One region of the Staphylococcus sp. TCBT05 genome, then DNA from elsewhere that is predicted to be linked to it. Evidence: riboswitches for the same ligand, from Rfam matches in the RefSeq annotation. Region 1 holds a riboswitch; each other region holds the start of a gene.
What was found. Region 1 has a riboswitch for S-adenosylmethionine ahead of ACY191_RS04835 (Na+/H+ antiporter NhaC family protein). Riboswitches for the same ligand answer to the same signal wherever they lie in the genome.
Positions count from the first base shown of each region.

Region 1 (8,093 bases):
GGCTTTATGAATGCGTTAGGTATAATATTATTATCATCTCAATTAGAGCATATTTTTCCATCTACAATAACAACATATGGTATCGTAGTTGTTTCGTTTGTGATGATTTGGGGGTTACCCAAAATTACAAATCAAATTCCATCCCCTTTGATAACGATAGTGGTAATGTCTATCGTTACTTGGCTATTCCAATTAAATAGTGAATTAGTGAAAGATATCTCTATGGTTCAACTCGATTTCAATTTATTTATTATGTTTGATCATATAATGAATCGCCAATTATGGTTGACTGCATTGGTTTATGGTATTGCGATGGCTATAGTTGCAACAATTCAAAACGCACTTACCGAGCAAGTGTTAGATCAACTTACGAAAGTTGAAAGTGATGTAAGCAAGGAATCTATAGGTCAAGGGATTGCTAATATTATCACGAGTTTCTTAGGTGGATATGGTGGAAGTGCACTTGTAGGTCAATCGCGATTCAATGTTGCTATGGGTGGCACTTCTAGAGTATCTTCATTAATTACTGGAAGCTTTTTATTGCTCAGTATCTATCTGTTTGGTTCTTTATTGATTCAAATCCCTATGGCAGTCTTAGCAACTGTACTGATAACTATTGCATTTAGCACATTTGATAGAAGAACGATTGCATATATAAAGCAAGCGCCAGTGGTGCATGGAAGCACAGTTTGCTTAACAATATGTATTATTTTAGTTACGAACAATTTAGCAATGGGAGTAATTGTAGTAACGCTTTGTTACTATTTAATAAAGAATGTAATAAATAAAGAAGGGACGTGACATAACATGCCACAATATGAAGATTATATAAATTGGAGAAGAACGTTTCATCAGTATCCTGAATTATCAGAGTATGAATATGAAACGACGAAAAGGTTGCGTCGTATATTACAATCATATGATATAACAATTTTAGATTTACCATTAGAAACGGGTTTAGTCGCGGAAATCGGTCAAGGAGATTCATTTGTAGCAGTAAGAACAGACATTGATGCTTTACCAATTAATGAACAAGTAGAAAATGAATTTGCTTCTACAAATGAAGGCGTAATGCATGCATGTGGTCATGATATACATATGGCAAGTATCTTGGCCGTAGCAACACGTTTGAAGGAAGTAGAGTCAGATTTAAATGGAAGAGTAAGGTTTATTTTCCAACCAGCAGAAGAATTAGGTTATGGAGCGTTTTACATTACAGATACCAAAGCGATTGATGGTGCTAAAGCAGTGTTAGGTTATCATAACTATCCTACATTAGATATTGGCGAGTTTGCAGTGAAATCTGGTGTCATCACATCATCAGTGGATCGTTTTGAATATAAGATAAAGGGAACAGGTGCGCATGCCGCAAAGCCTGAACAAGGAAATGATCCAGTCATTGTATTAGGTCAATTGATAAACAGTGTGCAATCTATTGTCAGTCGTAATATGTCAGCATTTGATAATGCTGTCGTAACAATTGGTGAGGTTTCAAGCGGTAATACTTGGAATGTTATTGCTGATCATGCGTATGTACAAGGTACGGTAAGAAGCTTTGACGAAGATAAAAGAAATGAAATTGAACAACGATTAAAAGCAATTGGCGATGGATTAGCCAAAGCCTTTAATGTTGAAATAGAAACAATCTACCACCGTCTCCCTGGTGCTGTCGTTAATGATGAAAAATTGACAAATGACGCCATTACCGTTGCAAAAGAAGTAGGTTACAACGTAAGTATTATGGACGAACCGTTAACAATTGGCGAGGATTTTTCTGGATTCTCTCAACAATACCCAAGCGTATTTGTCTTTATTGGCTCAAACAGTGAATATGATTTACATCATCCGAAGTATGATCCGGATGAGCGTATTTTAGAAAAGGTACCAGATTATTTTGTTACTTTTGTACAAAAGCTATTAAATGAAGTTTAATTATAATTAGTGCTATTTTGTATTAATCAGAAACATATTGGGTATTGAATATATAAGTAAAATGTATTAAGGAGTGTTTACTTATGTCTGCTCAAGATCCTAGAAAGAAATTTTCAAACAAAGATTTTCCAAAGCAAGAACAACCTGTTCCTGGTCTACAACAACAATTAGATCCTCAACCAGATTGTGGAGAATCATCATATACAGGCCATCATAGATTAGAAGGTTATAAAATGTTAGTAACTGGTGGTGATTCTGCAATAGGTCGTGCTGCTGCAATTGCGTATGCAAAAGAAGGTGCGGATGTTGCAATTAATTACCTTCCTGATGAACAAGTCGATGCTGAAGAAGTGAAACAGGTAATTGAAGCTGCTGGCAGTAAAGCAGTGCTTATACCGGGTGATATTCGAAATGAACAATTTAACTATGACTTGGTTGCACAGGCACATCAAGAATTAGGTGGATTGGACAATGTGACGTTAGTCGCTGGTCATCAGCAATATCGAGAAAGTATCAAAGGCTTTGATACAGCTTCCTTTACAGAAACCTTTGAAACGAATGTTTATCCTATATTTTGGACAGTACAAAAGGCGATAGATTATTTAAAACCCGGAGCAACGATTACATTGACATCTTCTGTTCAAGGTTATAATCCAAGCCCAATATTGCATGATTATGCTGCAACCAAAGCGGCAATCATTTCATTGACCAAAAGTTTATCTGAAGAATTAGGTGAACAAGGTATACGTGTTAATTGTGTTGCCCCTGGTCCATTCTGGTCACCGTTACAAATCTCAGGAGGACAACCTCAATCGAAGATACCGACCTTTGGTCAAAAGTCAGTACTTGGACGTGCAGGTCAACCTGTTGAGTTGGCAGGTGTATATGTCCATCTCGCAGCTGAAGAATCTAGCTATACAACTGGTCAAGTGTATGGTGTTACAGGCGGAACCCAAATAGATTAAACAACAAAAAGTTAGAAAATCTGGAAGTTGATTTTCTAACTTTTTATTTATGAGGAGTAGAACAAATGAAAAAATTCGAAGCAGCAAAGTTAACAAAGCAACAAAACTATAAGTTATTGAGTGGTAGTGTTATCCCAAGACCCATTGCATTTGTAACATCACAAGATGAGAAAGGCATGCTCAATGCAGCCCCTTTTAGTTTCTTTAATGTGGTCAATAGTGCGCCACCGATGATTATGCTATCAACAACTCGAACTGCAGGCAAAAGGAAGGATACTTCTTTAAATATCGAAGCAACTGAAGCATTTGTTGTGCATATAACAGATGAAGATACTGTAGAACAAATTAATCGTACAGCAGCTCCAATTGCAAGGTCATTGAATGAATTAGAACGAACAGACTTAACATGCGTTGATTCTGATGTCGTATCTGTACCTGGGATTGAACAAGCTAAGATACGCTTAGAGTGTAAATTAGATAGAATTATTCCCTTAGGTGATAAACAAGAGGGATCTGATTTAATTATTGGAGAAGTAGTGATGTTTCATATTGATGATACAGTTTATATAGAACCGCATAAGATTGATTCTAAAGCATTAGGAGCTGTGAGTCGTTTAGCTGGAAATAATTATGCGAATCTTGGACAATCATTCATCATTGAACGTCCAACAGAATAGTAATGCACATGTTACATCATCAAACTCTGTACTCGTTTATTAAAGGAATAAGTTTGACAAAGTTCAGATTAAATATTAATATTTAGCAGTATTTGACGTTAACATTCAAGAATTCTTGTAGTAAAAAAATAAAACATACTTATCAAGAGAAGTGGAGGGACTGGCCCTATGATACTTCGGCAACATGTAAAAGCGTGTGCCAAATCCAGTAGCAACTATTGCTAGAAGATAAGGAGCTTAAATTAACTCTTTTCTTCAAATGAATGAAAAGAGTTTTTAATTTTTATAAGATATTAAACCGTTAAATCATAATTGATATCAAAGGAAGTAGGTTGAATATGAAAGAGCAGTATAAAGGCAATGCATGGGCATTGATTCCTTTAATCGTCTTTGTGGCGATGTTTCTAGGTGTTGGTATAGCAACGGGTGATTTTACGACAATGCCATTAAACGTTGCAATTATTGTGGCCTCTATCATTGGCTTGTTATTAAATAGAAAAGAATCGTTTCAACAGAAAGTTGAAATATTCACAAAAGGTGCAGGACACTCTAACATTGTGTTAATGATGTTGATTTTCCTATTGGCTGGTGCCTTTTCACAAACAACGGAAGATATGGGTGGTGTAAAATCCACTGTTAATTTAGGTTTATCAATTATTCCAGAAAATTTAATCATAGTAGGCTTATTTATTATTTGTATGTTTGTGTCTGTTTCTATGGGGACATCTGTAGGAACAGTTGCTGCAATCGCACCTGTAGGCTTCGGATTGAGTCAAGCAACAGATGTATCAGCTGCGATTACAATGGCTACAGTTGTAGGTGGTGCGATGTTTGGTGATAATCTATCGATGATTTCTGATACGACAATTGCCGCAGTACGCACACAAAAGACAAAAATGAGTGACAAATTTAAAGTAAATATAAAAATAGTACTTCCTGGGGCAATACTGACTATTATTGCACTATGGTTTTTAACAAATGGTGCACATATCGATGCGACTAAAAATTATGATTATAATATAATTAAAGTTATACCATATTTATTGGTACTTATACTGGCATTAGTAGGAATTAATGTAATCATTGTCTTAATTGGTGGTACTTTACTATCTGCGATTATAGGATTGGTTGATCATTCATTTGGCTGGAAAGGGCTATTAAGTTCAATATCAAAAGGTATTGTCGGCATGGAAGATATTGCAATTATTGCATTGTTAATTGGTGGTTTAGTTGCGTTGATTCAACATAATGGAGGCATTACGTGGTTATTAAATTTTGTGCGTAATAGAGTTAAATCGAAACGTGGAGCAGAACTGGGTATTGCCGGATTGGTAAGTGCTGCAGATATTGCTACTGCGAATAATACGATTTCTATACTTATGGCCGGTCCGTTAGCTAAAGACATCGCTGATGAATACGATGTCGATCCTCGAAAGTCGGCAAGTATTTTAGATATGTTTGCTAGTTGTTTCCAAGGGCTTTTACCATATAGTCCACAAGTTATAGCAGCTGCTGGTGTTGCATCCATATCACCATTTGATTTAGTTCCATACGCTATTTATCCTGCGTTATTAGGTGTCTGTGGTTTAGTAGCAATTTTCTTTAGATTACCGAGATTAGATAAGAAAAAGCGTAAAGCATAGCTAGATTGTTAGATTCACATGCTAATGTTTAATTGTATATTTTAAATTAATGTATAATAAACAATAACGTTATTTACTAACTTTAAATTCTGTAAATAGATGTAATGAAAATAAAAATACTAAGTAAGTGTAATAAATATTTAGATTTATATTTGTTTAACTTAATCGAAATAAAAGGATTATTGTTTAGAACTTACCTAGAATGAGTTAAAATATACTTAAGAGTGAAAGTAGGTGAACAATCGTGGCAAGATATAATATTGAAAATGAAAATGTTGAGATACAACTTGAACGATTATTTAAAGTCGAGCCTGAATTATTATATCAAGCGTGGACAGATCAACGTTTTTTAAAGCAATGGTTTATGACATCTGAGCGAACGAATAAAACAATACAGGTTGATGCGAATCAGAATGGAACGTATAAAATTGTCGACGTTAGAAAAGGTAAGGAAAATATAGTCCAAGGAAGCTTTATCACATTAACACCTTACGAATATATTGTAATGACAATAGGCATGCCTGAACTGAGTGATTCTGAAGATACTATAGAAGTAGAAATATTTGAACGCGAACCAGGCATCACACAAATGGTATTTACGTATAATGCTGTAGTACCAAGAGAAAGAAGATTTACAACATTAGAATATAAACAAAAGAAAAAAGAGTATCATGATTCTACTGCCCATGGCTTTGAAATGTTATTTGATAAGTTACAAATCGCATTAGAATATTTTGAAGCAGAAATGTAATTAATCTTAGTAGGTTACAGTGCTTTATTAAAATATATAGGAGAGTCATTACTCATTTTCTAAATAAGATGTCTAGAGATTTAAAACTCTGACTAATAAATTAAGGTGATTTCTATTGCAATAATAATAGAAATCACCTTTTTTATTTGAAAGGAAAAAAGCATATCATGATAAAAGTATAAACAACCGAATAGTTATTAGTAATATATGCGAGATTGTGTGCGAGACTCCTAAGGGAACAGGACAAGCTGAAGACTACAGGCTGAAGCTGTCCCCTAGGAAAGGGAGCAAAACAATCTTTTAAAAAAATACCAACCCGTAAGACGCATTCAATCTTGGGTTGGCATGCCATTTTTAGATTAGCTTAAATCTGAATCTGTAATTCACCATTTTCAATTCTCTCATTATATTTACGTAATAATGTCTCGAAAAAGATATGATAACTAATAAAACTAGAATAATCAGTGCCATCTTGAAGGAAAAAAGTATTACTAGACACGTAAATATTATAATTTGCCTTTTGAGCTAACGAGTTATCTTTTAAATTTGTAATAGAAATAAAGTAATGATGACGCAAACGTAGCAAATTCGTAATACCTTCTAACTGTTTAGATTCTCCAGATAATGAAATAATAAAGAACAAGTCTTTCGACGTTGTTTTATTTAAAATCATCTTGAATTCATGGGGATCATGCAAAACAATAATATTCTTATGCACTGTAAGTAAGATACGCTGCGCTTCTTGTGCGACATTCATTTGGGCTAATCCAGTACCATAGAGATAGATAGTATCAGCTTGATTTATTTTATTAGTTACGAGTTTAAAATCAATGCGATCTAAATAATTAAAGGTATTTGTAATTTCTTGTTTGAAATTGTCAATAGAGTCTGTCGTTAATGCATGAGTTTGTTCACTTTCGAATTTTAAGTAAGACTTAAAGTCACTATACCCATCAAAGCCTAATTTTCTAGCAAAACGATGTATCGTCGCATTGGAAGCATGTGTTGCTTGCGCTAATTCTTGAATCTTCATTGATTTACATGCTTCGATATGAGTATTAATATATTGTGCGATATGTAGATCATTGTCATTCAACTTATTAAAGTTGCTATTTATACGTTCATCTAAAAAAATAGTATCACCCCATTTTTTGAAAATATTTTCGTGTTATGAAAATATAATCTGATTATATAAAATTATTCGATTTATCGTCAAACTATTGTTTATATGTAAGCGGTTACTATATGATGTAAGAAAGTTAAATATTGAAAGGTATGCAAGTCAAGATAAAAAGTAACAATAGATTTTATTTTGACGGTAGGAGGGATGTAAATGAATGCAATAAAACGATTTGGTAGTGCTATGATTGTGCCTGTATTGATGTTTGCATTTTTTGGTATAGTCTTAGGTTTTGCTACTTTATTTAAAAATCCGGCTATTATGGGAAGTATTGCTAAGGATGGAACAACATGGTTTAAAATTTGGTCCGTAATTGAAGCGGGTGGTTGGACTATTTTCAATCACATGGAAATTGTTTTTGTAGTAGGTTTGCCACTCTCTTTAGCTAAAAAAGCACCTGGGCATGCAGCACTTGCAGCATTAATGGGTTATTTAATGTTTAATACATTTATAAATGCAATTTTAACGCAATGGCCACATACATTTGGTGCCAACTTAGAAAAAGGTGTTGAAAATGTTACTGGTCTAAAAGCTATTGCAGGTATTGAAACATTAGATACAAATATTCTAGGTGGTATTATCATTTCAAGTATTATTACCTGGATACATAATAGATATTACAGTAAGAGGCTACCAGAAATGCTAGGTGTGTTCCAAGGATTGACTTTTGTTGTTACAATATCATTCTTTGTTATGTTACCTGTAGCATTAATCACTTGTATTGTATGGCCAACAGTTCAAAATGGTATTTCATCATTACAAGGATTTATTATTGGTTCAGGATATATAGGCGTATGGCTCTACCATTTCTTAGAAAGAGTATTAATTCCTACTGGGTTACACCACTTTATTTATGCACCTATCGAAGTAGGTCCAGTCGTAGTGAATCATGGATTGAAAGCAGAATGGTTTGAACATGTAAATGACTTTGCTAGAAGCTCGAAA
Region 1 covers NZ_JBUQDQ010000005.1:1,084,695-1,092,787, forward strand. Annotated here, with positions in the region: gene ACY191_RS04815 (SulP family inorganic anion transporter) at 1-801, shown strand, start outside; gene ACY191_RS04820 (amidohydrolase) at 808-1,932, shown strand; gene ACY191_RS04825 (SDR family oxidoreductase) at 2,016-2,897, shown strand; gene ACY191_RS04830 (flavin reductase family protein) at 2,963-3,574, shown strand; SAM riboswitch class I at 3,711-3,809, shown strand; gene ACY191_RS04835 (Na+/H+ antiporter NhaC family protein) at 3,913-5,217, shown strand; gene ACY191_RS04840 (SRPBCC family protein) at 5,462-5,968, shown strand; gene ACY191_RS04845 (MurR/RpiR family transcriptional regulator) at 6,333-7,103, opposite strand; gene ACY191_RS04850 (alpha-glucoside-specific PTS transporter subunit IIBC) at 7,302-8,093, shown strand, end outside.

Region 2 (8,093 bases), 750 kb from region 1:
TTAGGTGAACCATATTAATACAAAATATTGAACAAATTTTTAGTCTAGTTAATTTTTAAAATACAGGAAGCAAGTAACTATCAAATTATCATAAGAGGGTAGGGGAGGTGTAACGATATAAAAAAGGTTAAAAATCAAATTAATAGTAGCGTTGTTAAACCTTTTTCTGCCAGGTGGTCTAAATTAATCTGAGTCTATAAAATAATTTAAAATTGCTGTAATAGCAACGTTTTTAGACTGTAGTTTGTCTTACGTAACACATACCGAAGTCTAAAAGATATGGTTGTTTTTAAATGTTTGTAATAGAATGTGAATATCAAAATACATCAACAAGGGGTGAGATGATGAAAGAACATATCACATTTAAACAAGGCGTTAAAGAATGTATCCCCACTTTGTTAGGCTATGCTGGTGTTGGATTATCATTTGGAATTGTCGCTGTAGCCTCTGGCTTTAGTATTCTTGAAATTATATTATTGTGCTTAGTGATTTACGCTGGTGCTGCTCAATTTATAATTTGTACATTAGTCATCTCAGGGACACCCATAACGGCTATTGTGCTTACAGCATTCATAGTTAACTCGAGAATGTTTTTATTAAGCATGACATTAGCCCCGAATTATAAAGATTATGGATTGTTAAATCGGTTAGGGCTTTCTTCGCTTATAACTGATGAGACATTTGGTGTAGCTATCACGCCACATTTAAAAGGTGAGAAGATAAATGATCGTTGGCTACACGGTTTAAATATTACAGCGTATTTATTTTGGACAGTGTCATCTGTTGCAGGTGCTATATTTGGCAAATACATACAACATCCGGATGCTTTAGGATTAGATTTTGCAATCACAGCAATGTTTATCTTTCTAGCGGTTTCTCAATTTGAAGCGGTAAAGCGCTCGCATATTAGAATTTACTTTGTCTTAATTATCTGTGTTGTGGCTATGATGTTATTGTTCAGTTTATTTATGCCGTCATACTTGGCGATTATTTTAGCTTCAGTTGTTGCGGCAATGCTTGGGGTGGTGATGGATAAATGACGATTTCTCTACATATGCTTATTATCATTTTGTTGTGTGGGTTAGTTACATGGTTAACAAGGGTTATCCCTTTTATATTAATCACGAAAATACAGTTGTCTGAAAAGGTCGTCAAATGGCTCTCATTTATTCCAATTACACTATTCACGGCATTAATTATAGATGGCGTTATAGAGCAACATGACAATGGACTTGGCTACACATTAAATTTCCCGTTTATTATAACGATGGTACCTACAATCTTAATTGCAGTTATCACACGTAGTCTAACCTTTACAATTATTGGAGGCATTTTAATAATGGCACTCTTAAGATGGCTATTTTAAATAATTCATTGATGTAAGAGTTAATATCCGTTAGAATGACAATAATTAGAAAATTATGACATCTTTTATATGAGATGCATATAAATAAAATAAAATCTTATTTCGAGAAGCAGAGGGACTTGGCCCGTTGAAGCTTCAGCAACCGGCTATATAAGATGTAGTACGGTGCTAATACCAACGAGATACTCGAATGATAAGTATAGTTAAACTTCTTACTTATTTTTAGAGTGAGAAGTTTTTTTATTTAAGTAGGAGGTAAAAAATGACAAATTATACGGTTGATACATTAGAATTGGGACCATTTACGACTGAATCTGGTGAAACGATAGCAAATTTGAAGTTACGCTATGAGCATGTGGGTTTTCAAGGGCAACCGCTTGTAGTAGTTTGCCATGCATTAACAGGCAATCATCTGACATATGGTACGAATGAAGATCCTGGATGGTGGCGTGAAATTATTGATGGTGGATACATGCCAATTCATGATTATCAGTTCTTAACATTTAATGTTATTGGTAGTCCATATGGTTCAAGTTCTGCACTCAATGATGTAGATTTTCCTAAACAATTAACGTTGAGAGATATTGTCAAAGCTATTGAACTAGGTATCGAAACACTAGGGTATCGAAAGATTAATATATTAATCGGTGGCTCTTTAGGTGGCATGCAGGCGATGGAACTTTTGTATAACCGTAAATTTGAAGTAGAGAAAGCAGTAATCCTAGCTGCTACTGATCGAACGTCATCTTATAGTCGTGCATTCAATGAAATCGCAAGACAGGCTATTCTGCTTGATAACAAAGAAGGAATGAGTATCGCAAGACAGTTAGGATTCTTAACCTATCGTTCATCAAAAAGTTATGACAAACGTTTCACACCTGATCAAGTAGTTGCGTATCAGAAACACCAAGGCGATAAATTTAAACAACATTTCGCGTCTGAGTGTTACTTAACACTGCTCGACGTCTTAGATAGCCATGATTTAGATAGAGGAAGAGATGACGTGGATGCTGTGTTTGGCTCACTTGATACAAAGGTCATGACAATGGGTTTCACCGATGATTTACTCTACCCAGACGATTTAGTTAAGGCAGTAGGAGAACGCTTTAAATACCATAAACATTTCTTTGTTCCTGATAATGTTGGGCACGATGGTTTCTTGCTTAATTTTAATGATTGGGCACCTAATTTATATCATTTCTTAAACTTATCTAAATTTAAACGTAAATAATATTGAGGTTATTGAATATTTATTGAAATATGGGCAGTGCATAATGACATCTGACTCGTTGTGAGTTGTTATTAGGCATTGCCCTTTTTGATTTTAAAAAAGTTGAAATAATAGATTCGAGAAGTATGGAATTTAGAAGGCAAAAGCAATGATGGAATAGTCATTAATCCATGTAATCAGTAATCTAGTTTGATAGAGACGATTTCTGAATTTGCAGTAAATCAAAGGGGATGTTAAACGATGTTATCAGATCATTAATTCTTCTATATAAAATGGGTCGGTAAAATTGTGTAAAAGATTTAAATTGGTTAAAATGGTAGTTATAGTCAAAAATAGTATAGGAGTGGCGAACTTGTTTTCAAAAATATATCCTAAAGCAACTATTCTTAGCATAATTGCTTTCATAGTAGTAGCTTTAGCTTTACATATATTACCACCGCTAGGACTGGTACTCGCATTATTTGCTACGATACCAGGTATCATCTTATGGCACAAATCAAACGAGTCGTTTGGCTTAGCAGCGGTTATATCGGTTGTCTTAACAACATTATTAGGTAATATATTTGTGCTAAGTATATTGGTCCTCATTATTTTCTTGAGCTTTATCGTAGGCCAATTGTTAAAAGAACGTACGTCAAAAGAACGTATTTTATATGTTACAACTACATTTATGAGTATCGTTTCACTTATCGCGATTATGTTATTACAGACTTTTGATAAATTACCAAAAGCCTCTGCAATCATCAATCCAGTGAAACAACAAATGCATCAACTTATAACAGAGTCGGCAGTCTCCGGAGATTCTAAAATGATTCTTGAAGAAGGTTTCCGCCAATTTGCAGTACAATTACCGAGTTATATTGTGATTGCAGTTTTTCTACTTATATTGATTAATCTTATTATTACATTTCCAATCTTACGTAAATTCAAAGTTGCTACACCAATATTCAAACCATTATATGCATGGCAGATGAAACGCTCGATATTAGTCATCTATATTATTGTGCTGTTTTGTGTTATGTTTGCTACCCAATCGGGTACTTTTCAAAGTGTCGTATTAAACTTTGAAATTGTGTTATCATTATGTATGTATATTCAAGGGTTGAGTGTTATTCACTTTTTTGGAAAAGCAAAATCAATGCCGCTTGCACTTACGATTATTTTAATGGTGATTGGGACAATATTAACGCCATTTACACATATCGTGGGACTCATTGGATTGGTAGATTTATGCTTTAACCTGAAAAGCATCATTAAAAAATGATTTGGGGTGGAAAAATGAACCGTCAATCCACTAAAAAAGCGTTGATTTTACCATTTATTATTTTGGCACTCACAGCAATCGCACTCGTTGTTGTTTGGTTTATCTTTAACCAATTAGTCGCAGGAATTGCGACCGTTGTTTTAGTGTTTGTCATCATAGCGACAGCCTGGATGGTAAGACAAGCTTTTCGGAAATTAGACTATTACGTCAATAATCTCAGTGGACATATTTCTGCAGGTAACAATATTGCTATTAAGACGTTACCTATCGGTATGATTATCTTAGATGAAAATGAAAACATAGAGTGGATGAACCAGTTTATGTCGGATCGTTTGAGTCGTAATGTGATTTCGGATCCAGTTAATGAAGTATATCCAAATATTTTAAAGCAATTAGAAAAAACACAAGAAGTAGAAATTGAAGAGAATGAATACCACTATCGTGTGCGTTATTCAGAAAGTGAACATGTATTGTATTTCTTCGATATAACTGAAGAAGTACAGACAAATGATTTATATGAAGAATCTAAACCAATTATCGCGACATTGTTCTTAGATAACTACGATGAAATTACACAGAACATGAATGATACACAGCGTTCTGAAATCAACTCGATGGTGACACGTGTAATCAGTAGATGGGCAGAGGAACATGATGTTTACTTTAAACGTTATAGTTCAGACCAATTTGTCGCTTATTTAAATCAACGTATTTTAAAGGAAATTGAAGATGCTAACTTTAGCATTTTAGGACAGCTCCGTGAGAAGAGTGTGGGTTATCGTGCTCAACTGACATTGAGTATTGGTGTCGGTGAAGGCTCTGAAAATCTTATCGACTTAGGTGAACTATCGCAATCCGGCTTAGATTTAGCACTTGGCCGTGGTGGTGACCAAGTTGCAATTAAAAATATGAACGGTAATGTACGTTTCTACGGTGGTAAGACTGACCCAATGGAAAAACGTACGCGTGTTAGAGCTCGAGTTATCTCACATGCCTTGAAAGATATCTTAATGGAAGGTGACAAAGTAATTATCATGGGTCATACACGACCTGATTTAGATGCAATCGGTGGTGCAATTGGTGTGTCACGCTTTGCAATGATGAATAACTTAGATGCCTACATAGTATTGAATGAATCGGATATCGATCCAACCTTACGACGTGTAATGGAAGCGGTCAATGAAAAGTCTGAACTTAAAGAGCGATTTATTACTTCTGATGAAGCATGGGATATCATGACCTCTAAGACAACGCTTGTTGTAGTCGATACACATAAACCAGAGATGGTACTCGATGAAAACATTCTAAACAAGGCCAATCGTAAAGTGGTTATTGATCACCATAGACGTGGTGAAAGCTTTATCTCTAGTCCGTTACTAGTGTATATGGAACCATATGCAAGTTCTACAGCAGAGTTAGTGACAGAATTATTAGAATATCAACCAACTGAGCAACGTTTAACACGTCTCGAATCGACAATTATGTTTGCCGGTATCATCGTTGACACACGTAACTTTACGTTGCGTACAGGTTCTAGAACCTTTGATGCAGCAAGTTATTTAAGAGCGCATGGTGCGGATACAATTCTGACACAGCATTTCTTGAAAGATGATATCGACACATATATTAATAGAACTGAATTGATTCAAACAGTTAAGTTACAAGACAATGGTGTTGCCATCGCACATGGTTCGGAAGATAAAATTTATCATCCCGTCACGGTTGCACAAGCTGCCGATGAGCTGTTAAGTTTAGATGGCGTAGATGCTTCTTATGTAGTAGCCAAACGTGAAGATGACGTCGTCGGTATGTCTGCCCGTTCTTTAGGCGCAGTTAACGTTCAATTAACGATGGAAGCCTTAGGTGGTGGCGGTCACTTAACAAACGCTGCAACACAAATTAAAGGTGTAACTGTAGAAGAAGCAATCGATCAACTTCAAGAAGCAATAACAGAACAAATGAGTAGGAGTGAGAATACATGAAAGTAATATTCACACAAGACGTTAAAGGTAAAGGTAAAAAAGGCGAAGTTAAAGAAGTACCAGTAGGCTACGCAAATAACTTCTTATTGAAGAAAAATTACGCAATTGAAGCAACACCAGGAAACTTAAAACAATTAGAACAAAAGAATAAAGCAGCAGAAGCTGAACGCCAACAAGAAATTGAAGACGCTAAAAAGCTAAAAGAACAATTAACTGAACTCGAAGTTAAAGTATCAGCTAAAACAGGTGAAGGTGGTAAATTGTTCGGTTCTGTAAGTACAAAGCAAATCGCACAAGCCTTACTAGACCAACACAATATCAAAATTGATAAACGTAAAATGGATCTACCAAGCGGTATCCACGCATTAGGTTATACCAACGTACCTGTGAAGCTAGACAAAGAAGTAGAAGGTACAATTCGTGTGCACACAGTTGAACAATAATAACGAATTGAAATATGAGGTGTAATCGTAATGGATGGAATGTATGAACAAAATCAAATGCCGCACAGCAATGAGGCTGAACAGTCTGTATTAGGTGCCATTATCATAGATCCAGAATTGATTAACACAACTCAGGAAGTCTTACTTCCTGAGTCATTTTATAGAGGCGCACATCAACACATCTTTAGAGCGATGATGAACCTCAACGAAGATAATAAAGATATAGATGTCGTAACAATCATGGATCAATTGTCACAAGAAGGGCGATTGAATGAAGCGGGTGGTCCGCAGTATCTTGCCGAGCTATCCAATAGCGTTCCGACCACTCGAAACATACAATACTATACAGAAATTGTGTTTAAGCATGCTACTAAACGAAAGTTAATACAAACAGCAGATAGTATTGCGAATGATGGTTATAATGACGAACTTGAATTAGATGCAATTTTAAATGATGCAGAAAGAAGAATCTTAGAACTATCATCTTCACGTGAAAGTGATGGCTTTAAAGATATACGTGACGTACTTGGTGAAGTATATGAAAATGCTGAAGTATTAGATCAAAACAGTGGTCAAACACCTGGTGTCCCGACAGGTTATCGTGACCTAGACCAGATGACTGCAGGGTTTAATCGCAGTGATTTAATTATTTTAGCGGCACGTCCATCAGTAGGTAAGACTGCCTTCGCACTGAATATCGCGCAGAAAGTTGCGACACATGAAGATCATTATTCAGTTGGAATCTTTTCACTCGAGATGGGCGCCGATCAATTGGCCACACGTATGATTTGTAGCTCAGGTAACGTAGACTCGAACCGCTTAAGAACAGGTTCAATGACCGAAGAGGACTGGAATCGATTTACGATTGCCGTTGGTAAACTATCAAGAACGAAGATATTTATCGATGATACACCAGGGATTCGTATTACCGATATACGTTCAAAATGTCGCCGTCTCAAACAAGAACACGGCTTAGATATGATTGTAATTGACTATTTACAATTAATTTCCGGTAGTGGTTCACGATTTTCAGATAATCGTCAACAAGAAGTATCTGAAATATCACGTACATTAAAGGCGATTGCCAGAGAACTTGAATGTCCAGTTATTGCGTTGAGTCAGTTATCACGTGGTGTTGAACAACGACAAGATAAACGTCCAATGATGAGTGATATTCGTGAATCTGGTTCGATAGAGCAAGATGCCGATATCGTAGCCTTTTTATATCGTGATGATTACTATAATCGTGGCGAGGATGAAGACGACGATGACGATGCAAACTTTGAACCACAGACAAATGATGAAAACGGTGAAATAGAAATTATAATTGCCAAGCAACGTAACGGCCCAACGGGTACCGTGAAATTACACTTTATGAAGCAATATAATAAATTTACCGACATCGATTACGCCCATGCAGAAATGGGCTAACAAAATTTTATAAAAAATATTTTTCCGTACGATAAATTAGTTTTGTGCTTAATCGTACGGTTTTTGTTTGTATTTACTCATATTAAAGTTATGGAAGTATGTGTCGTAAAATATTAAAAATGATAGTTAAAACCTTGGTATTACTATGATTAAGCTATATAGAAATAAAATCACTTGCAACAAAGAATTTTGAAAATTACAAAAAATCAATGTTCGATTTTTGTTTGCATTATAACTATGCTATTGGTAGAATACTTAGTGGTTAATTGAGAAAAACTTGGAGGTGCTCATATGTCATCAATCGTAGTCGTTGGGACACAATGGGGAGACGAAGGTAAAGGTAAAATCACAGATTTCTTAGCAGAACAAGCAGACG
Region 2 covers NZ_JBUQDQ010000005.1:334,776-342,868, forward strand. Annotated here, with positions in the region: gene ACY191_RS01475 (AzlC family ABC transporter permease) at 345-1,040, shown strand; gene ACY191_RS01480 (AzlD domain-containing protein) at 1,037-1,366, shown strand; SAM riboswitch class I at 1,461-1,566, shown strand; gene metX (homoserine O-acetyltransferase MetX) at 1,629-2,597, shown strand; gene ACY191_RS01490 (DUF2232 domain-containing protein) at 2,935-3,861, shown strand; gene ACY191_RS01495 (DHH family phosphoesterase) at 3,876-5,843, shown strand; gene rplI (50S ribosomal protein L9) at 5,840-6,286, shown strand; gene dnaB (replicative DNA helicase) at 6,317-7,717, shown strand; gene ACY191_RS01510 (adenylosuccinate synthase) at 8,009-8,093, shown strand, end outside.
Region 2: it holds a riboswitch for S-adenosylmethionine, as region 1 does, so the genes downstream of both, metX (homoserine O-acetyltransferase MetX) here and ACY191_RS04835 (Na+/H+ antiporter NhaC family protein) in region 1, are expected to answer to the same signal.

Region 3 (8,093 bases), on a different contig from region 1:
TGCTTTCAACTGACCACTACACACTTCAACACATCCTGTTCAAATCGACCTTATAACTTGACCATTTGCTTCCACACACCCCACTACGCTATAACACAATATTTATCAAATATCTCTTGCTCATATTTAATATGTCTCAAACTCCCATAGTTCTAAACGGCAGGAACTATTTTTTCTTCTTTTCATTTATTGAAATAATTACTGGTAATAACCCACAACAAATAACTATTACTAATATCAGTCCAACATTCATAAGTACGTACCTCATTTGTATCTCTTATTATTAACACTTAATATATGATTTTAAATAGCGATATAGTATCATTAATCGCCCTTTAATATTAATGTATACACTTTAATTTATATTTAAACATTTACTGAGGAGTCACATTTCTTCCTTAACTATTTATAGTTATTTGAGAGACATTATTTAAACTCTTTAATATAAAAAATCCCCCACTAACCATTACGGCTAGAGAGGGATGGACTATATTCAATATTATTTTGCTGGTACTACTGCACCATCATATTTTTTATTAATGTAGTCTTTGATTTCTTTAGAATGTAATACTTCCATTAATGCTTTGATTTTCTTATCGTCTTTGTGTCCTTCTTTAACTGCGATTAAGTTAGCATATGGATTATCTTTTGCTTTCTCAACAACAATTGAATCTTTTTGTGGACTTAATTTTTGATCGATAGCAAAGTTTGAGTTAATAATTACAGCATCTGCTTTTTGGTTTTGATAGATCTTAGGTAAGTATTCTGCAGATTGTTTGTTGTTAAATTTAATATCTTTTTTGTTTTCAGTGATATCTTTAAATGTTGCGTCTTCAGGTTTTACACCTTTTTTCAATTTGATTAAGCCTTCATCAACGAAGAATTTTAAGAATCTACCTTCTTCAGCTGGGTTGTTTGATACGTAAACTGTTGCACCTTTTGGTAAGTCTTTTAAGCTTTTATATTTTTTAGAATATACAGCCATTGGCTCTAAGTGTACGTTACCAGCAGATTCAATTTTATAACCTTTGTCTTTTTTATCTGTTTTTAAATATGGTGTATGTTGGAAGAAGTTTGCATCCAATTCACCTTTATTTAATAATTTATTTGGCGTAGTGTAGTCGTTAATTGTTTTAATCTTTAAGTTATAACCTTTGTCTTTAAGTAATGGTTTAGCCTTTTCCAAAATTTCTGCATGTGGCGCTGGTGATGCTCCAACTGTAATGGTCTTATCTTTCCCGCCGCCATTACCACAAGCTGCTAAAACAAGTGCAAGAACTAAAACCGAAGCAAAACTAAATAATTTTTTCATATCGTTAAGTCTCCTTTTAATTTTATCTCTTATCTATCTTATTTGTAGCCCAATCACCAATAAATTGAATGATAAAGACAATAATAAGTATTAAAATAGTTGAAACTAAAATGACATCATTTTGGTTTCGGGTAAATCCAGTTAAATATGCCAAGTTACCTAACCCACCTGCACCAATAACTCCGGCAATTGCCGTTGAACCAACTAATGCTATGGCAGTAACCGTAATACCTGAGATTAATGCTGGCATTGCTTCAGGTATTAATACCTTTTTAACTACAGTCCAAGTATTTGCACCCATTGACCATGCTGCCTCGATAACACCTTTATCGATTTCTTTAAATGCAATTTCGACTAATCGTGCATAGAATGGTGCAGCACCGATAATTAGTGCTGGTAAAGCACCAGTAGGACCACTAATTGTTCCAAGTACTAAGCTTGTAAAAGGAATTAATAGTAATATCAAGATAATGAATGGTATCGCTCTGAACAAGTTAACAATGAACGATACAATATTATAAAATATTCTAGCTGCCTTCGAATCACTTTTAGCAGATAAGAATAATAACACACCTAAAATTAAACCAAAGATAAATGCAAATATCGTAGAAACAATTGTCATATACAATGTCTCGTATGTTGCAATCCAAACCTCACTCCATTGAACATTTGGCATTGTAATCATTTCTTGGAGTATGTCACTAAATGAATTACCCATGCTTTAACACCTCCAATGAAACATGTTGCGCTTCTAAATCATTTTTGAACTTTTCGAACTTTTCTGAATCTAATGATGGTAAATGTAATACCAAGAATCCGATGGAACCGTCTTTAGAATGTTTGATATTCGCTTCCAATATGTTCACATCAATATCATGTGTTTTTGTAATATATGAAATAAGTGGTTCAGTCGTATTATTACCTGTAAAGTTCAAACGTACGATATACGAATTATCATCAATATGTACTAAATCAGTAATAGACTCATCAAAATCATCATTTAAATCATCTTTGACAAAACGTTTTGTCACATCGTGTTGTGGGTTTTCAAAGACAGATGTTACTGCACCTTGTTCAATGACTCGGCCATTTTCCATCACGGCTACTTCATCACATATGCGTCTAATAACTTGCATTTCGTGTGTAATGATCACAATTGTTAAATTACGTTGTTCCTTGATTTTCAACAGCAAATCTAAGATTTCATCCGTTGTTTGTGGGTCAAGGGCACTCGTTGCTTCATCACATAGTAATACATTCGGCTCATTAGCCAATGCTCTTGCAATACCGACACGTTGTTTCTGACCACCAGATAGTTCTGACGGATAAGCGTCCTCTCTACCTTTCAATCCTACTAGCTCCACTAGTTCTAGTGCACGTTGTTTCGCTTCTGATCTTGAAACACCTGCAATTTCTAATGGAAACGTAATATTATTTAAAACCGTTCTTGACCATAGTAAGTTAAAATGTTGAAATATCATGCTCACTTTTTGACGTTTTTTACGTAATTCTGATTTTGATAGTTTCCCTATAGTATCGCCATCAATGATAACGTCTCCTGAAGTAGGCTGTTCGAGATTATTTAAGAGTCTGATTAAAGTACTCTTTCCTGCACCAGAAAAACCAACTACCCCAAAGATTGAGCCTGATTGAATGCTTAAATCAACATGATCTACAGCAAGTACGTCTTGTTTCTTAGTTTTGTACCTTTTCACTATTTGATTTAACTCAATCATCATAGTTGCCTCCTTGTATTGCTCTATCAATTAAAAAATGCTTTCCCTTGTTCACCGAAGAATAGAGAAAGCATTTGCCGCTTCTCTCATCTCCAAAAGTCCAACAAGACTTTTTGTGAATTGGCACCATTTCTGTTACAGACGGTTGCCGGGCTTCGTAGGGCACATCCCTCCACCTCTCGTGATAAGAGTTTCATTTATTTAATTATCAATAATCCTACCATCGCACTAGAGATTCGTCAATAACTATTTTAAATTTTCTAATAAATAAGGTACCGACTGAAATGCGTAAATACGCTTTATCTCTTGGCCTTTTGACATGACTATTAGTACGGGTACAGATTGAATTTCGTGCTTTTGGCTATATTCTGGATAAAAATTCAAATCCACTTTCGTAATTGGTAATTGTAAGATTTCATTAGCGATGTCTAACATTCGTTCAGATATTTTACATGTTCCACACGTAGGTGTATAGCCAAACACCAGTGATTTCTCTTTATCATCGTGTTCATGTATATCGACACGCGTTTCTTTTGCTACGTTCATGTTAATAAACTAACCCTTTCAGCTATATAATCTATTTGAGCCTTTGCCATGCTCTCTTCATCCTTTACTTTAAATCCATTTTTTTCTAGAACTCGTGAGAGATATGGCTTTGGACATTTTGCAACTTCACAATATTGTTTATCAATTCTAATATGATGACTTTCACTTAAATAACGTTTAAACCATTTACGGATTTTTTCACCTTCATTATCTGAATCAACAAGTATATGCACTTGTTTTCCATATAATGATTCAATCATTGCATCTAATTTATCAACGCCCATTGTACCATTCGTACAAATAATTTCAATTGGCTGATCTATAACTTGCTTTACCCTCTTCTTGTCGGACTTCCCCTCGACAATGATTACTTGGTTTAGTATCGTCATGATATCCACCCTCTAAATGTTGATAGTTATTCTCTTCTATTAAGTTTTTCACATTAGTTAATAAGCATAAACATTATTTACATTTTTATCATGTAACCTTTGCACACTCTAGATAAATTTGACTATATCTTAATTGTTCATATATAGTTATTGCATCTATTTTATGCATTACCACAGCATATAACATCTTCTTTTTATATTGTTAAAGATTATTCATCCGCTTAATATAATTTGCACTATTTTTACATATAAAATAAAACTCCCAGATTCAAAGGATCAAGGAGTTTCAGTCATGTTTATTCACCAATCATTTCAGAATATTGTTCTGCTGATAATAAATCTTCTAATTGGCTTTCATCACTTAATTCAATTTTAATCATCCATGCTTTTTCATATGGTGATTCATTTACAAACTCAGGGCTATCCTCTAACTCATCATTTGAGCTAAGTACTTTACCTGAAAGTGGTGCATATAATTCAGAAACAGTTTTTACAGATTCAACACTACCAAAAGTGTCGCCTTCATTAATTTCATCATCAACTTCTGGTAATTCAACGAATACGATATCTCCTAATTCGTTTTGAGCGTATTCAGTAATACCAATTGTTGCTGTATTTCCTTCAACTTTTACCCATTCATGTTCTTTAGAATATTTTAATTCGTTTGGTACTGCCACGAGTATCCCCTCCTAAATGTTATTACATATTCATGATGCCATATGAAAGGTATTAGGGCAACTATAAAGTGGGATAACATTGCACCTTCAACCGTTTTTCGCTCATTTTTATAAAGCGTTTTCATTTTTTGTAAACTTATTATGCTTTACTTGATTGCCATGACTAATATTGTCTTATAACCAAACTTGTTTATATTCGTCTTCTTTAAAGCCAACAGTCACTTTATCACCAGATACAGCAAGTGGTCGTTTAACTAGCATACCGTTTGAAGCTAGTAAATCTAGTTTTTCATCATCTGTTAAATCATTTATCTTATCTTTGAGACCTAACTCTCTGTATTTTGCGCCATGCGTATTGAAAAGTTTATTAATTTCAATATCTGTTCCAGCTAAAATTTCTTTAAATTCACTCTTAGTAGGTGTGTGTTGTACAATATCAATTGGTTCAAAGCTAACGCCATAGTCTTTTAAGAATTTTGCTGCTTTTTTACATGTTGTACAATTAGGATACTGGTAAAATTTTATCATTATTCTGTACCTCCTATGTCTAGTTATCACTAATATATCAAATTTATTCATAAAACGCTCTAATTATTAAGCTAATTTTTTTTATTAGAATTATAATTTCGCTATAATAGTATTACTAATCTATCAAAAAGGAGAATTAATTATGCAACCTATTAATACAACTGATCAATTTAAAGAGACAATTCAAAGTGATCAACCAGTCATTGTTAAATTCGAAGCAGGCTGGTGCCCTGATTGTAAAGCTATGGATATGTGGATTGATCCAATAACTGAAAAATATAATGATTACCAATGGTTTACAGTTAACAGAGATGAATTAGAAGATGTAGCTGCAGACAATGAAGTGATGGGAATTCCAAGTCTACTCGTATTTAAAGATGGAAATAAATTAGCACACTTACATTCTGCAAATGCTAAATCACCAGAACAAGTTGAATCTTTCTTAGCAGAAACATTTAAATAATAAATTAAGGAGTGAGACTAAAATCTATTGATATAGACTTCTTGGTCTCACTCCTTTTTTAATGGGCTAAAACTTTTCAATTATATTTTCAGTATGTCGTGGTCTATAATTCATTTTATCTTCTAAGTCAGTTAAATATAAAAATCCTAGTAAACGTTCGTTTTCTTTAATATTAAATAGAGCTTGGACTTCTTTGTCAAAAATATAAGACGGCGTCTTCCAACATGTACCTATTCCTGCTTCATGCAACAATAGCATCAAATTTTGTACATAAGCACCAAACGCCAAATGATCTTCTAAACCTTCTAATTGATGAGGGTCTTCCTTTAAAATCAAGACCAACATACCACCTAAATTAGTAACGACTTGATAGTGATCTTCTTGCTTTTTCGGTTTATCATGAAACGCAATTTGAGTTAGTTGTTTACTCATATTTCCCAATCTATCTTTAGCAACGTGAATCACTCTCCACGGTTCCCTGTGTCCATGGTTAGGTGCATCAGCAGCCTTTTTAATCGCATCATATAATGCATCTTCATCTATAGTCATATCTCTCTTAAAGATTTTTACACTTCTACGTTGTGAAATAGCCTCTTGCAGTTCCATAGTTATATCGCCCTTTCTCTATTGATAACTATTATCAATTATAATGTAGAATGACGATATTTTCAAATTACTCATATAGATTCAACTGTGCTCTCAATGTTTCAACATGAATTTGACCAGGTGCTTTCGGTGTATCCAAACAACCATAAGAAACTACTCCACCAAATACACCTTGCGCAGTCCTTGAAACAATACCTAATTTAGACATTGATATGCCAATCACTTTTTCTGATACTGTATCAGCGGTTTCAGAAACCACTTCTAACAAGCGTAGCACATCCATCTTGTCATGTGGCATCACAGCAACCTTGATATAGCTTGGTGACAATTGGTGCATTTTAAAATATAAATGCTTTAATTCTTCTATAGGCGGCGTTTGTTTGAAATCATGATATGACAATACAGTTTCCACACCTTGTGACTCCACATCATTTACAAGTGCTATGAATAAATCTCTGTTAACAGACTTGTCAAATTCAATATCTAGTAAATCAACACCATTGACATTGCTAATATTGAATAACAATTGTCTATAATTATCATCTTCAAGTGTTCCTGCACCACCTTGTGATTGCGTTCTATAGGTCACCAATAATCGCTTATTGATATTCAACTCTTTTATTGACTCAATAGTTTGCTCCAATAATTCATTATTGTACGCTTGCCACTGATCTATGCGCAATTCAATAATTTCAAATGAGTCACTATACAATTTTAATTGTTGTAGTGTTTCTTCAGTTATTTTATTTTCTGGAGCTATCGTCACAGCAATATCGACTTTTGTCATTATATGTACTCCCTTTATAAGATAATTAAAATTATTGTATAACAAATTTTGAAAATAACACAATGCCAAGTTATTATTTTCAGCAGAATCAGCAATACATAACACATTTACTGCGCTATTCATTTCATACCACGATAAAGTTATTTATTACAACTAGTCCCGTTACATAACCTGAGTCATTTCTGCCTATAATACACTCCAATTTGATGGTATATGCATATTGCATCAACCATATTAAAATTTATTTTATAATGAAAACGAATTCCTATGGTTTAAATTTTATACAATGGGTAGACATAAGAATAAAGACCTAAAGGAGGTATTTTAAATGGCAGTAAAATATGAAACGAAAGCAACAAATACAGGTGGACGTAATGGACACGTTCAAACTGATGACAAAGCAATTGACGTAGCGGTAATTCCACCAGCTCAAGCTGATGCTGAAAAGGGTACAAATCCTGAACAATTATTCGCAGCAGGTTATGCGTCATGCTTTAATGGTGCATTTGATTTAATTTTAAAACAAAATAAAGTTCGTGGTGCAGAACCAGAAGTAACTTTAACAGTCCGTTTAGAAGACGATCCTGAAGCAGAAAGTCCAAAATTAAGCGTCTCAATAGATGCAAAAGTGAAAGATGTATTATCACAAGAAGATGCTGAAAAGTATTTACAAGATGCACACGACTTTTGCCCATATTCAAAAGCAACACGTGGCAATATTGATGTAGATTTAAGTGTTGAAGTAGTAAAATAAGCACTTAATATAAAATCAAAAGCGTCTAAGAAACAAATTTCTTGGACAACGATAAGAAGGCAATTTCTATTGAAATCATATAGAAATTGCCTTTTTAATATTCATTTAGAATGATAAGACATCGTTCCATGATGATGTTTGAATTCATTTGTTTTATTGTCAGAGATTATTTCAATGATTGTATTAACATAGCATGACATATCATTTAAAGAAATATGTATTGAAATTGCCATTGGCAGCATAAGTTGAAAAATGTCATAATCTTTATATTTAAGACACCTCGTTAAATTAACTT
Region 3 covers NZ_JBUQDQ010000038.1:975,204-983,296, forward strand. Annotated here, with positions in the region: gene ACY191_RS11675 (MetQ/NlpA family ABC transporter substrate-binding protein) at 500-1,312, opposite strand; gene ACY191_RS11680 (methionine ABC transporter permease) at 1,335-2,030, opposite strand; gene ACY191_RS11685 (methionine ABC transporter ATP-binding protein) at 2,023-3,048, opposite strand; SAM riboswitch class I at 3,132-3,239, opposite strand; gene ACY191_RS11690 (thioredoxin family protein) at 3,295-3,594, opposite strand; gene ACY191_RS11695 (toprim domain-containing protein) at 3,591-3,983, opposite strand; gene gcvH (glycine cleavage system protein GcvH) at 4,280-4,660, opposite strand; gene ACY191_RS11705 (arsenate reductase family protein) at 4,835-5,188, opposite strand; gene ACY191_RS11710 (thioredoxin family protein) at 5,331-5,651, shown strand; gene ACY191_RS11715 (nitroreductase family protein) at 5,718-6,257, opposite strand; gene aroD (type I 3-dehydroquinate dehydratase) at 6,325-7,044, opposite strand; gene ACY191_RS11725 (organic hydroperoxide resistance protein) at 7,373-7,798, shown strand.
Region 3: it holds a riboswitch for S-adenosylmethionine, as region 1 does, so the genes downstream of both, ACY191_RS11685 (methionine ABC transporter ATP-binding protein) here and ACY191_RS04835 (Na+/H+ antiporter NhaC family protein) in region 1, are expected to answer to the same signal.